Regions from separate parts of the Labrys sp. ALF-8 genome, predicted to be linked through region 1. Evidence: predicted binding sites of a transcription regulator. Region 1 holds the regulator's gene; each other region holds the start of a gene.
What was found. Region 1 encodes PhoB, which activates phosphate uptake and scavenging genes when phosphate is short. Its sites were predicted from a motif close to TGTCATNNANCTGTCAT; they were not measured.

Region 1 (3,231 bases):
GGCGCCTCCGCCCTCGGCATGTCGGGCGGCCAGCAGCAGCGCCTGTGCATCGCCCGTACTATCGCGGTAAAGCCCGAAGTAGTGCTCCTCGACGAACCGACCTCGGCGCTCGACCCGATCTCCACGGCGAAGATCGAGGAACTGATCGACGAATTGAAGCGCGAGTTCACCATCGTGATCGTGACGCACAATATGCAGCAGGCGGCACGCAGCGCCGACACCACGGCCTTCTTCTACCTCGGCGACCTCATCGAGGTTGGACCGACGAACAAGATCTTCACCAACCCGAATGACACCCGCACGCAGGATTACATCACCGGCCGTTTCGGCTGATCCGCAAGCAGGTATTCAGGCCGCCGCACAGGCGGCGGCGACAAGGAATTTGGAGAGCGGCATGTCCGATCACATCGTTACCTCCTTCGATCAGGAATTGCGCGAACTGCGCAACATGATCGCCGAAATGGGCGGCCTGGCCGAGAAGAGTGTCGCAGACAGCGTCGAGGCGCTGCTCAAGCGGGACTCTCAGCGCGCCAAGTCGGTCATCGAACTCGACAACACCATCGACCGGCTTCAGCGCCAGGTCGAGGAGAGGGCCATCCTGATCATCGCCAAGCGCCAGCCGCTGGCGCTCGACCTGCGCGAGATCGTCTCGGCCTTGCGCGTGGCCAACGACCTCGAGCGTATCGGTGACCTTGGCAAGAACGTCGCCAAGCGCGTCATCGCCATCCAGGGACACGTGCAGTCCAACCAGCTCTTCGGTGGCTTCGACCACATGGCCGATCTCGTGCTCGAGCAGCTCAAGCAGGTGCTCGATGCCTTTGCCCAGCGCAATGTCGAGGAGGCGCTCGCAGTCTGGAATTCGGACGGCGAGATCGATGCCATGTACACCTCGCTGTTCCGCGAACTCCTGACCTACATGATGGAGGATCCGCGCAACATCGGCTTCTGCACCCACCTGCTCTTCTGCGCCAAGAATATCGAGCGCATCGGAGACCACGCCACCAACATCGCCGAGACGGTGCACTATCTGGTGACCGGGGAGTCGCCCGCCGGCGAACGACCGAAGGCGGATACCAGCACCTCCCTTGTCGACCTCCCCGTGCCGGCTAAGTAACAGAGGGATCGGCCATGCCTCCCAAGGTTCTGATCGTCGAGGACGAAGAAGCCCTCACGCTCCTGCTGCGCTACAACCTCGAAGCCGAAGGCTATGAGGTCGACAGCGTGTCGCGGGGCGACGATGCCGAGATCCGCCTGCGCGAAAGCGTTCCCGATCTCGTGCTGCTGGACTGGATGCTGCCTGGCCTGTCAGGCATCGAGCTTTGCCGCCGCATCCGCATGCGGCCGGAGACCGAGAGGCTGCCGGTGATCATGCTGACGGCGCGTGGAGAGGAGACGGAGCGGGTGCGTGGCCTCGCCACCGGCGCGGACGACTATGTGGTCAAGCCCTTCTCCGTGCCCGAGCTTTCCGCGCGCGTGCGGGCCCTGCTGCGCCGCGCCAAGCCCGAGCATGTCTCCTCCCTGCTCAAGGCCGGCGACATCTCGCTCGACCGCGAGACCAAGCGGGTCCATCGCGGCAATCGCGAAATCCGCCTCGGACCGACGGAATTCCGCCTGCTGGAGTTCCTGATGCAGGCGCCTGGCCGGGTCTTTGCCCGCGAGCAACTGCTCGACAGCGTCTGGGGCCGCGACGTCTATATCGACGAGCGCACCGTGGACGTGCATGTTGGCCGCTTGCGCAAGGCCATGAACCGTACCCGGGAAATCGATCCCATCCGCACCGTTCGCGGTGCCGGCTACTCCTTTGACGAGACCTTCTCCAAGCAGGGCTGAGCCGGCGCGCGCGAATATCGCGATATCTGCCCGGAGACTCTATGCCGAGAAGGGCGCACCCCAGGGGTTGCGCCCTTCTCGTTGCCGTACGGTTTCGGAGGGAGATCTTCCCGGGGACGGTCAGCAAGCCTCTTCCATGGGGCAGCCCAGCGCGGCGGCATGTCGCCGTCGCCCGAAGATCACGAAGCTCGTTGCCGCCAGCGCCCATACCCCCAGCGCGCCATAAAGCATCACCAGACCGAACCCATGCATGAGCGCAGCGTGCACGGCCGCGTCCGTCGGTACGGCAGATGACAGTCCCGGCATGCCCTGCCGGAGCGAGTCGAGATTTCCGGCGGCAATGGTCTCTGCCAGCAGGCGCAGTTGCGTGCCCTCGATCACTCCAGGCAGGGCGTCCGCCAGAGAAGAGGCGACACCCGCCACCAGGATCACGCCCATCAGGGCGATATTGATGGCCAGGGTGATCAGCCTGGCGCTGACATCGATGCCGGACGCCATGCCCGTGCGATGCATGGAAACGGAGCCCGTCGTGGTGTTGGTCACCGGCGTGTTTGTAAGGCCGAGTCCGCTGCCGGCGACAATGCAGCCCGGGAGCATCGTCAGCCAGTTGGCATGATCGAGAGCGGTGCCAAGCATCATCAGGATGAAGCCCAGCCCGATCACGAAAAGCCCCCCTGGAATGACCACGCGGGCCTGGTAGCGCAGCATGAGACGCTCGGCCAGCGGCGGTACGAAGAGGGTCGGCAGCGTATAGGCCAGCAGGGCCGCTCCGGCGGCCACGGTGTCGTATCCCAATCCTGCCTGGAAATAGATCGGCAGGTAGATGATGAAAGGCCAGAAGCTGAAGTTCATGCCGATGGAGCCCATGATCGCGCCGGAGAAGTTCCTGATCCTGAAGACGGAAAAATCGAACATCGGGCGTGCGCTCATCCGCTCGACCAGGATGAAGAGCAGGAAGCTTATCGCTGCCGCAGCCAGGATGAGGAGGGCGGCGAGGCTGGTGAAGCCGAGGTCAGGCCCCTGCGTGATGAAGTAGGCCAGGCCGAACACGGCCACCGACAAGGTGACGATGCCGAGGATGTCGAGCCTCTCGGCCTGGGGATCGCGTGATTCCCGGACGCCCACTAGGGCCAGGGCCAGAGTGAGGACGGTCAGCGGCACATGCACCAGGAACACCCACTGCCAGGTCGCCAATGCTACGATCACCGCGCCGATGATGGGACCGAAGCCCAATCCTATACCCAGTACGATCCCCCACATCGCGAAGGCCATGCTGCGCTCACGTCCGGCCTGAAACTGATGCGAAAGGATGGCCGTGAGGCAGATCAGCATGGCGCCGCCGCCCATTCCCTGCAGGAACCGGCTGGCGATCAAGAGGGGCGCGCTAGGTGCAAGGCCGCA
Region 2 (3,231 bases), 690 kb from region 1:
TCGCCTGCGCCCGGCTTGATCGAGGCGATCAGCCTGTCGCGGCCAAGCAGGTAATATTTACGGGTGAGATCATAGATGTAGCGCTGATAGCGATAAATCCGGTTCATCGCCTCCGCGGCCTGCGCGGAAGCCTTGATCTCCTGCTGCGCGCTCAATGGACTGTCCTGAGCTCATAGAGATGGAAGCCGCCATAGATGGCGGAACGGTCTCGCGCGGTCAACTCGCGGCACCGTTCGCGGTCGTAGGACCAGCGGGCGAGCAGATCGTCGGGAATGCGCCCCGGCAGCAGGCTGTCTTCCGCGGCCGTGCGGAAGATGACGCGGGCACCGGGCCGTGCCGTGCGGGTGATTTCGCTCCAGAGCTTGGTGAGGATCGTGTCCGTCATCCAATCCTGCGCGTCGAGCAGCACATAGGCATCGAGGCTTGCCGCGGGCTGGGCCTTGAGATGGTCGATCAGATTGACGTGGCGCACGTCGATACGGCCGGCACGGTTGCGGACGGCCTCGAAGGATGAGGCTGCGAGATAGGGCGGCACCGGACCGTCGCCCTCGGGCTTGTAGCCGCGGCCGAAGGCCTGCCAGGCGAAATAATTGTTCTTTAGGTCGAAGTCACAGGCGAGGCGTTCCAGCCTTTCGCGCAGCACGTCGGCGATCTCGCCGCCCTCCGCGGCGGCGTCGGCGAGCGCATCATATTGCGCCGGCGGAATGCCGAGGCCGTAGAGCGAGGCGCGGCGGCGGGTCAGCCACTTGATGTGGGGCCGCTCGAACAGCGGCGCGATGCGCTCGTCGAAAACGCGGCGCTGCTCGGCCAGGTCGCGCGCGGCCAGGAGATCGCCCGGATTGATGCGATGCAGCTTGCCGAGGAAATGGCCGAGGCCGATGAAGCGTCCGAGCAGGCCGTGGCGATAGAGGTTCTTCGCGAAATATCCGATGCGCCTGCGTCCGAGCGTATCGCGCCCGTCCCAGTAGGTGCGCGTCTCCTCATCCAGAAGCGGGCGCAGATGGGTCTCGTAGGCTGCGACATTGTTGCGCCGGCCGGCCCGCGCGAAGAAATCGTAGAACGCCTCGTGGCTCGGCAAATGCCGTGCCGCGGCGACCTTGAGCCTGTTCAGCGCGATATGGTGGCGGTTGAGATCGACGGCGGTGATCGAGGCGGGATTGGCGGTGAGGTAGCTCATCACATTGCAGCCGCCGGAGGCGATGGCGACGAGCCTGTCGTCCGGCTTGAGGGCGAGGGCCTCCATGTCGATCTCGGGATCCTCCCAGATCTGCGCATAGACCAGGCCGCTGAAGGCGAGGGTGAAGAGCCGGTCCTGGATGCCGCGCAACGACAGCAATTTGTGGTGTTCGACTGCCTGCTTCACATGCCCCTTCGCCGGGGCGCGTGCTTCAACCGTGCTCACATCCGCCATCCCTTGTTTCGCCGTTCGGGAAATCCGAGTTACGACGCAGGTTGTCGCGGATACGACGCGGAGGTGACGGACGGATGACAGGGCGCGCGCACCTCTCCCGTTTTCGTGGAAGCCGCCGGAAATGGGCGCCGGGATGATGCGGTACAGCGATTTCCGGACCTTCCCAGCTCGCAAACTCTGGAAGCGCCCTGGAAACCTGGTGCGTTGGGCATCACGCCGAAGCTGCCAGAGGCTCTGTTCCCAGTGCGGCGGCCATCAAGGCCCGAGTATAGGCCTCGCGGGGTGAGTCGAAGATCTGCCGGGTGGAGCCTTCCTCCACGATACGTCCCTCGCGCATGACGATGACATAGTCGGAGAGTGCGCGCACCACGGCCAGATCATGGCTGATGAAGAGGTAGGAGAGATCGTGCCTGGCCTGCAGGTCGCGCAGCAACTCCACGATCTGCTTCTGCACCGAGCGATCGAGGGCGGAGGTCGGCTCGTCCAGGATCACGACCCTGGGTTTCAGGATCATGGCCCGTGCGATGGCGATACGCTGGCGCTGGCCGCCTGAGAATTCGTGAGGATAGCGGTTGCGGGCGACGGGATCGAGGCCGACCTCCGTCAGCGCCTGGACCGCGCGCCTGTCGCGCTCGGCCGCCGACAGGTCCGGTTCATGAACCTTCAGCCCTTCGGTGACGATGGCGCCCACCGTCATGCGCGGCGACAGGGAACCGTACGGGTCCTGGAACACGAGCTGCAGGGCGCGGCGCAGAGGCCGCATGGCCGATTTGTCCGCCTGGGAGATGTCCCGGCCGTCGAAAAGGATATGCCCCTGGGCGGCATTCAGCCGGAGCAGGGCGCGTCCGAGGGTGGATTTGCCCGAACCCGATTCGCCGACGATACCGATGGTCTGCCCTCGCTGGAGGCGCAGCGAGACGCCATCCACTGCCTTGAGCTCGATGGCCGGATGGCGGCTGAACAGGCCGCCTCCGGGAAGACGGAAACTGACCCTGACGTCCCGGCCCTCCAGCAGCACCGGCGCGCCCGCCGCCGGCGGGGCCTTGCTGCCCGATGGCTCGGACGCGAGCAGCATCCGCGTGTAGGGATTGCGAGGGTGACCGAAGACATCCTCGATCGGCCCTTCCTCCACCACCTCCCCATGGCGCATGACATAAACGCGGTCGGCGAAGCGGCGCACGACGTTGAGGTCGTGGCTGATGAAGACGATCGCCATGCCCAGGCGTTCGCGCAGTTCGGCCAGCAAGGCCAGGATCTGTGCCTGTACGGTCACGTCGAGTGCCGTCGTCGGTTCGTCTGCGATCAGCACGTCCGGCTGGTTGGCGAGCGCCATGGCGATCATCACGCGCTGGCGCTGCCCGCCCGACATCTCGTGCGGAAAGGCGTCGACGCGGCGTTCCGGGTGGGGAATGCCCACCAGCCGAAGGAGATCGATCACCTTCGTGCGGGCCTGCGCGTAGCTGATCCCCTGATGGTGGACGATCGGCTCGGCGACCTGGCGGCCGATGCGATAGAGCGGATCGAGCGAAGTCATCGGCTCCTGGAAGATCATGGTGATCTTGGCGCCGCGCACCTGGTTGAGGGCTTTCGGCTTGAGCCCCAGCAATTCGCGACCGCGATACAGGGCGGACCCCGTGGCCCGTCCGTTGCCGGCGAGCAGTCCCATGGTCGCCATCATGGTCTGGCTCTTGCCGGAGCCGGACTCGCCGACGATGGCGACCGTCTCGCCCCGCCTCACCTTGATGTCGACTCCCCGGACGGCGTGGAGTTCTCCATCCGGGGTCGAGAAGCGGACGTCGAGCCCCGAAATGGCGAGTACG
Region 3 (3,231 bases), 690 kb from region 1:
ACATGATGGAGCAGAGCTGCGTGGTGACCACCGATTGTTCGTCCGCGATCAGTTCGAACAGGAACTTCACGAAACCGAGATCGGGCCGGCTCTTCGAGGTTCGTGCTTCAAGCGTCGTTCGGCGGACGCTCAGCGTGACGTCGGGCCGGAGCGGCGCCAGCCACTTCACTTCGTCGATCCCCGGCGCTCCCATAGATGTGGAGTTCAGCAGGAAACCGTCGCAGTTGAGGCGCATCATGATGGAGCAGGCATGCCACCCGGAAGCAGCCAGCCCGCCAAGGATCGTATCCCTTGCCGCCTCCTCGTCGAGATGGAAGGGCTGTGGATCGTATTCGCGGGCGAAGGCCAGGACGGCCTCGCGCGTGAGCTTGTAGGAACCGTAGGTGACGACTTCACCGACTGGAAAATCTTCGTAATGGAGCAGTGCATCGGCCATGTCCTCAGATTGAACCGATTGCCCCGTCCACGGCAAGACCCTCATATCTGTCGAGGAACGCTTCAACTTCGAGCGAGCGGAAATCGGGCAGGGCCATGCGCAGGGTCCCGTGCGGCCAATCCCACCAGGCCAGCGCTTCGAGGCGCGTGGCGACGTCTTCGCTGAAGCGTCGGCGAATCGGCCTGGCTGGATTGCCCGCGACGATGGTGTAGGCCTCGACGTCCTTCGTGACGACCGCGCCGGCTCCGATCACGGCACCCGTCCCGATGCTGCGCCCGGGGAGGACCACCGCGCCGTGACCGATCCAGACATCATGGCCGATTCGCACCAGGCGGGAGCGGCGCCAGGCGAAGAACGCATCCTCGTCGCTCTCACCTTCGAAATAGGCCGAGGAGCGGTAGGTGAAGTGCGCCTGGCTCGCCCGCTGCATCGGATGGTTGCCCGGATTGATGCCGGTCTGGGCGGCGATCGAAACGAAACGGCCGATCTGCGCATAGGCGATGTTGGCGTCGTTGACGACATAGGAATAATCGCCGAGGTCCACTTCGAGGAGACTGCTGCGGGCCCCGACCTCCGTATAGCGACCGAGGCGGCTCGCCGTGACGACGGCCGTCGGGGCGACGTATGGCGTGATGCCGAGTTTGGCCATGGGCTGTGCTCTCCTCGAAAAATGTCCCCTTCCCATCGCCGGACGACGTTTCGATGACGGGAGACGAGGTGCCCGGGCTCAACGCCGCCGGCACAGGCTGAAGAACGGCCCACAATTCATGATTGCGACACATCCCACGTGGGCAAGGTCATCGAAGCGTCATTCAAACGCCATCCCGCTGTAACCGGGCGGGGTTACCGCTGGCACGCTGCAAATGCGAAGGGGGCATTTCCATGCTGGCAATCGAGGGCGTATCTCGCCGTTTCGGCGGCAAGACCGCCGTTTCAAACGTGAATCTGGAGATCGCGCCGGGTGCCTTCATCGGTGTGATCGGCCGTTCCGGAGCCGGCAAATCGACTCTCCTGCGCATGCTGAACCGCCTCGTCGATCCCTCCGAAGGCAAGATCGCCTTCGATGGCATCGAGGTCACCGCCCTTCGCGGGCAGGCCCTGCGCGACTGGCGGGCGCGCTGCGCCATGATCTTCCAGCAATTCAACCTCATCGGTCGCCTGGACGTGCTGACCAACGTGCTGATGGGCCGCCTCAACAAGGTCTCGACCGCGAACGCCGTTCTGCAACTCTGGAGTAAGGCGGACAAGGCACTGGCCCTGTCCGCGCTCGAGCAGTTCGACATTGCCAACCTCGCCGCCCAGCGTGCCGACAGTCTCTCGGGCGGCCAGCAGCAACGCGTGGCCATCGCGCGCGCCCTCGTCCAAGAGCCCGCGATCATCCTCGCCGACGAGCCGATCGCCTCGCTGGATCCCCGCAATACCAAGGTGGTGATGGATGCCCTGCTGCGCATCAACAGGCATTTCGGCATCACCGTGATCTGCAACCTGCATTCGCTCGATCTCGCACGGTCCTACTGCGACCGCCTGATCGGCATGTCGGCGGGTCAGGTGGTGTTCGACGACGTCCCGGCCGCGCTTACCGCCGATGCCGCGCGCAACCTCTACGGCCTCGAAGCCGGCGAGGTCATGGATGCCGAAACAGATGCGAATTGGGCCGGACAAGCCAGCCCAGCGGGCGCTGCCGCCTGAGGCGGGCCGCCAACCGAAGTAACCAGAGCGTTACCGAAAAGACGACAGATCTCGACAGGAGAGAACCATGCTTTCGCGCCGTAAGCTGCTCGGCCTTGCCGCCGCAGCCATCAGCTTCACCGCCACCGCCTCCTATGCCCAGGACTGGAAGGCCCAGTATCCGGAACTGACGCTTGCGGTCATTCCGGCCGAGAACGCCTCTACCACCGCCGACCGCTATCAGCCGCTCGCCGATTACCTGGCCAAGCAGGTGGGCGTGCCCGTAAAGCTCAACATCGCGAACGACTACGCCGCCGTCATCGAAGCCCAGCGCGCCGGCTTCGCGCAGATCGCCTTCTACGGACCTGCCTCCTATGCCCGCGCCGTGATCACGGGCGTCGCCGCCGAGCCGGTCGCCGTTTCCCGCCACAACAACGGCCTGACCGGCTACTATTCGGTCATCTACGTGAAGGCTGAGAGCCCGTACAAGACGGTCGCGGACCTCAAGGGCAAGAAACTCGCTCTGGTCGATCCCAACTCCACCTCAGGGAACAACGCCCCGCGCTACGGTCTGCACAGCGAAGGCATCGACATCGACAGCTTCTTCGGCTCCAGCTTCTATGCCGGCAGCCACGACAATGCCGTCCTCGCGCTCGCCCAGGGCACGGCCGACGCCGCCGCCAACAGCTGGAATTCCGAGGACGACTCCAATCTCACCCGCATGCTGAGCCGCGGCATCCTCAAGAAGGATGACGGCACCCTGATGACCAAGGCCGACTTCCGCGTCATCTACAAAACCCCCTTCCTCCCGGAAGGCCCGTATGCCGTGCTGTCCTCGCTGCCCGACGATCTGAAGAAGAAGATCGCCACTGCATTGACCGACTACGCGAAGAACGACAAGCCCAACTTCGACAAGCTTTCCGACGGCAAGGATCTCGAGCTCGCGCCGATCTCCGCCAAGGAATATGAGCCGATCGTCGAAATGGTGAAGTTCAACGACAGCCTGCGCAAGACGCAGTAAGGATCCACGTGATTGTCGGAGCGGGGCTGATCCAGTCCCGCTCCGACAATCGTAGGATCGAGAGTCCAACAGCGGATCGTTAATTCGCGTACCCGGGGACTACGTT
Region 4 (3,231 bases), 2.2 Mb from region 1:
TGCGGACAATCGACGAAGCCCTGCGCAGGGCCGCCAACACCACGCATCGCGAAATGCTGACCGTCTCGTCGGGGCCTTCCTTCGCCGCCAAGTGGCTGGTGCCGCGGCTGCCGCATTTCCGGCAGAAATTCCCCGACATCGAGATGCGCATCGACATCTCGGACACGTTGACCGATTTCAACCGCGACGAGATCGACGTGGGCATTCGCTTCGGGCGCGGCGTCTATCCGGGCCTGCGTTCGGACCGCCTTTTCGACGAGGCCGTCTTCCCCATCTGCAGCCCTCGGCTTCTCCAGGGAGCGATCCCGCTGCGCGAGCCGAACGATCTGCAGCACTTCACCCTCATCCATCTCGATTGGTATGGACAGGATGATGCCTGGCCGGATTGGCGCATGTGGCTGCTGGCCGCCAAGGCGGACAAGCCCGATCCGAACCGGGGGCTGCATTTCAGCCAGTCGATCATGACGCTGCAGGCGGCCATCGACGGCCAGGGCGTCGCGCTGGGCAACACCAGCCTCGTCGGAGACGATCTTGCGGCGGGACGGCTGGTGCGCCCCTTCGATCTCTCGCTCAGGATCGCGCCGGAATTCGCCTACTACCTGGTGGCGCCCAAGACCAAGGCCGACAAACCGATGATCAAGGCCTTCCGCGAATGGGTGCTGGGTGAAATCCAGAGCGGCACGACGCCGGGATAGGCGGGACGCGCGAACGCCCTCGTCCGCAACGCCGGCCTCGCGCATTTTGCCTTAGGCGATGATATCCGGGGTTAGCATATCCTCGATATAGGAGATGCGATCCTTGAGATTGAGCTTGCGCTTCTTCAGGCGCTGCAGTTGCAGGCGATCCGGCGAGCCCAACTGTTCGAGGGCTGCGATCGCTGCATCGAGGTCGCGGTGTTCCTGGCGCAATTGTCCCAGTTCCGCAACCAACGCGGCTTCCTCCTCCTGACTAAGCGGATTTGACAAGCCTGTACCCTTCCGTTCCAAACGCGCGCAGCCATGGAACGCACCATGCCGCGGTTCTTGTCGCCTTGCCCGGACAGCCTCCAGGGAAAAGATTATAGCCCAAACTATGCCGGTGCGATTCAGCTCCCGCAAGCGCTGCTGCAAGATATCGCCACTTATTTACACGCCTTTGGTGGACATTGTGCAGCAGGCAATGAGGAGGTGGCTCTAGCCCCTTGTTTCGGCAGCTCTTTTGGAACCGTCGCCTGCTTCTTGTACCGTAGGGTAAGACATTGTTCCGACTAATCTAATTGCTGCTTCGCACAAACCGCGCCCGCTGGAAGAACTCGAATTTTCCTTCGACAAGCCCCTGATTTCGTGACAACGTTAGATGTCGGAACTGTGACAACAAGGAGCCGTTAATGCCTGTGCAGCCGCATCTGGTCGAGTTGGAGCGTAAACATCACGCTCTGGAAGCAGAACTCACCATCGCCTTGTCTCATCCCTCCTCGGACGATCTCAAGATTGCAGAGCTGAAGCGTAAGAAACTCCTTTTGAAAGACGAAATCGCCAAGTTGAAAGCCGCTGGGACGGTACACTGACCCAGCAGACGCTGGAACGTTCCCCGCCGCCGGCCCGGAGTTGATCCGGAGCCGGCGGTTTCATTTTCACCCCCTATCCAGAGCCGCTGCAGTTCCAACGCCGGCATGTTGTGCCAATTGATACGGACAGGTCACGCCGGGCGGCGCACCATGACGGGAGCTTGAGGCTAATCCGGTATTGGGGGGCGTGCGATGGCCTGCACGAGGGGAAAGTTCGGAACTGTCCTGTTCACTTCGGCTATGCTTGGTTTGTTGGTGCTCGCGCCACTGGTTGGGATGAGTGCTCCGGCGATCGCCGCGGCGGCAGCCCCGATCCAGCCTCAGCCGCCCACCCTCGACGAATTCAAGACAACGTTGTCCCGGTTCGGGCAGTTCATCTATTCGGAGCGCTACGGCAATGTATGGCAGCCGACCTCCCTGCCCGCGGGCTGGCATCCCTACCCCGCGTGCCACTGGATCTACGACCGCACCTACGGCTGGACCTACGACGATCCCACCACCTGGGGCAAGATCGTGCATCATTACGGGCGCTGGGCCCATGACGATCAGGCCGGCTGGATCTGGGTTCCCGGTACCGAATGGGCGCCGGCATGGGTGATCTGGCGCAGCGGGGGAGACTGGACGGGATGGGCGCCCACGCCGCCAGCCAGCGACCAGCAGGAAATCACCCTCGCCAGCTTCAACGCGGACAAGCAGTGGACTTTCATCGAGACGGCCAGGCTCGCCAATCGCTGCGACGCGGAGCCTGCTGCGATACCCGCGGCGTTCCCCGCCAGCACTCCGGTCACCTCCATCAGGGTGGTGCGCGGCATCGCCGTGTATGTGTTGCCGCAACCGGTGAATGTGATGGACTACGATACCGGGCCCGTGGCGCCCTGGAAGCCTGAATTCCTCGGTGAATGGCTGCTCTGGCTGAACGCGGCCGCATCTTCCGTGAAACTCGACATCGGGCCTGCCAGCGCGGCACTGTGTACGCCGGCTGCGCCGGCGGTCGCTCCCTATGTCTCGACGCCGCCGCCCCCGCCGGCGCCGCAGAAGACTCCGAAGAGACGGGCTTCGAAGAAGGACTATCAACCTCCACACCCCAACCGCCAGCCTGTGCTTGTGGAGCAGGGCCCGGCATATGAGTCGCCGCCCGCCTATGTCGATCCGCCCTTGCGTCGACGACCGCCCCCGGACTGGGGTCCCGGCCCCATCCTGCATGTGCCGCCCTATGTCCGCCCCCGGCCCTATCCACGCCCCGTGGCGAGCCCTGAGGCCTATCCGGACAGACCCTACTATCCGCGTCGGCCGCGCGTCCTCCCCGCCCCCTATGGCGAGCCGGTGATCCGGTAGGCCCGGGCGCATAGGGGATGCCCGCGGGACTGGAACTCGGCGCGTCCTGGCTCTATCGTCTGGGCTTCCCTCCCCGCCTGGACTTTGCCATGCCCTCTTCCATATCCCTGCCCCGTCGCCATTGGTTCGAGATGACGACGGAGGAGTTCCGCACCTCCGACACTTCTTCCTGGATCGCCGTGCTGCCGATCGCCGCGATCGAACAACATGGTCCCCACCTGCCCGTCGGCGTCGACAGCATGATCATGCAGGGTTATCTCGACCGGGCGGTCCCCCTCATCCCCGGCGACATCCCCGCTACCTTCCTGCCCATCCAGACGATCGGCAAGTCGAACGAGCACCTGGAATTC

Region 2: AC6H34_RS17895 (BtaA family protein) is a predicted target of PhoB. The motif match lies at 1,475-1,491, and genes of this name have one in related genera.
Region 3: phnC (phosphonate ABC transporter ATP-binding protein) is a predicted target of PhoB. The motif match lies at 1,232-1,248, and genes of this name have one in related genera.
Region 4: AC6H34_RS04600 (YdcH family protein) is a predicted target of PhoB. The motif match lies at 1,336-1,352, and genes of this name have one in related genera.

The regions. Positions count from the first base shown of each region.
Region 1 covers NZ_AP048537.1:3,210,328-3,213,558, reverse strand. The annotation lists gene pstB (phosphate ABC transporter ATP-binding protein PstB) at 1-333, shown strand, start outside; gene phoU (phosphate signaling complex protein PhoU) at 395-1,114, shown strand; gene phoB (phosphate regulon transcriptional regulator PhoB) at 1,129-1,830, shown strand; gene AC6H34_RS14790 (MFS transporter) at 1,951-3,231, opposite strand, start outside.
Region 2 covers NZ_AP048537.1:3,903,028-3,906,258, forward strand. The annotation lists gene AC6H34_RS17890 (class I SAM-dependent methyltransferase) at 1-155, opposite strand, end outside; gene AC6H34_RS17895 (BtaA family protein) at 152-1,411, opposite strand; gene AC6H34_RS17900 (ABC transporter ATP-binding protein) at 1,623-3,231, opposite strand, start outside.
Region 3 covers NZ_AP048537.1:3,895,967-3,899,197, reverse strand. The annotation lists gene AC6H34_RS17865 (MaoC family dehydratase) at 1-436, opposite strand, end outside; gene AC6H34_RS17860 (DapH/DapD/GlmU-related protein) at 441-1,085, opposite strand; gene phnC (phosphonate ABC transporter ATP-binding protein) at 1,319-2,125, shown strand; gene phnD (phosphonate ABC transporter substrate-binding protein) at 2,193-3,125, shown strand.
Region 4 covers NZ_AP048537.1:1,010,335-1,013,565, forward strand. The annotation lists gene gcvA (transcriptional regulator GcvA) at 1-695, shown strand, start outside; gene AC6H34_RS04595 (YdcH family protein) at 747-965, opposite strand; gene AC6H34_RS04600 (YdcH family protein) at 1,367-1,546, shown strand; gene AC6H34_RS04605 (DUF6600 domain-containing protein) at 1,823-2,881, shown strand; gene AC6H34_RS04610 (creatininase family protein) at 2,899-3,231, shown strand, end outside.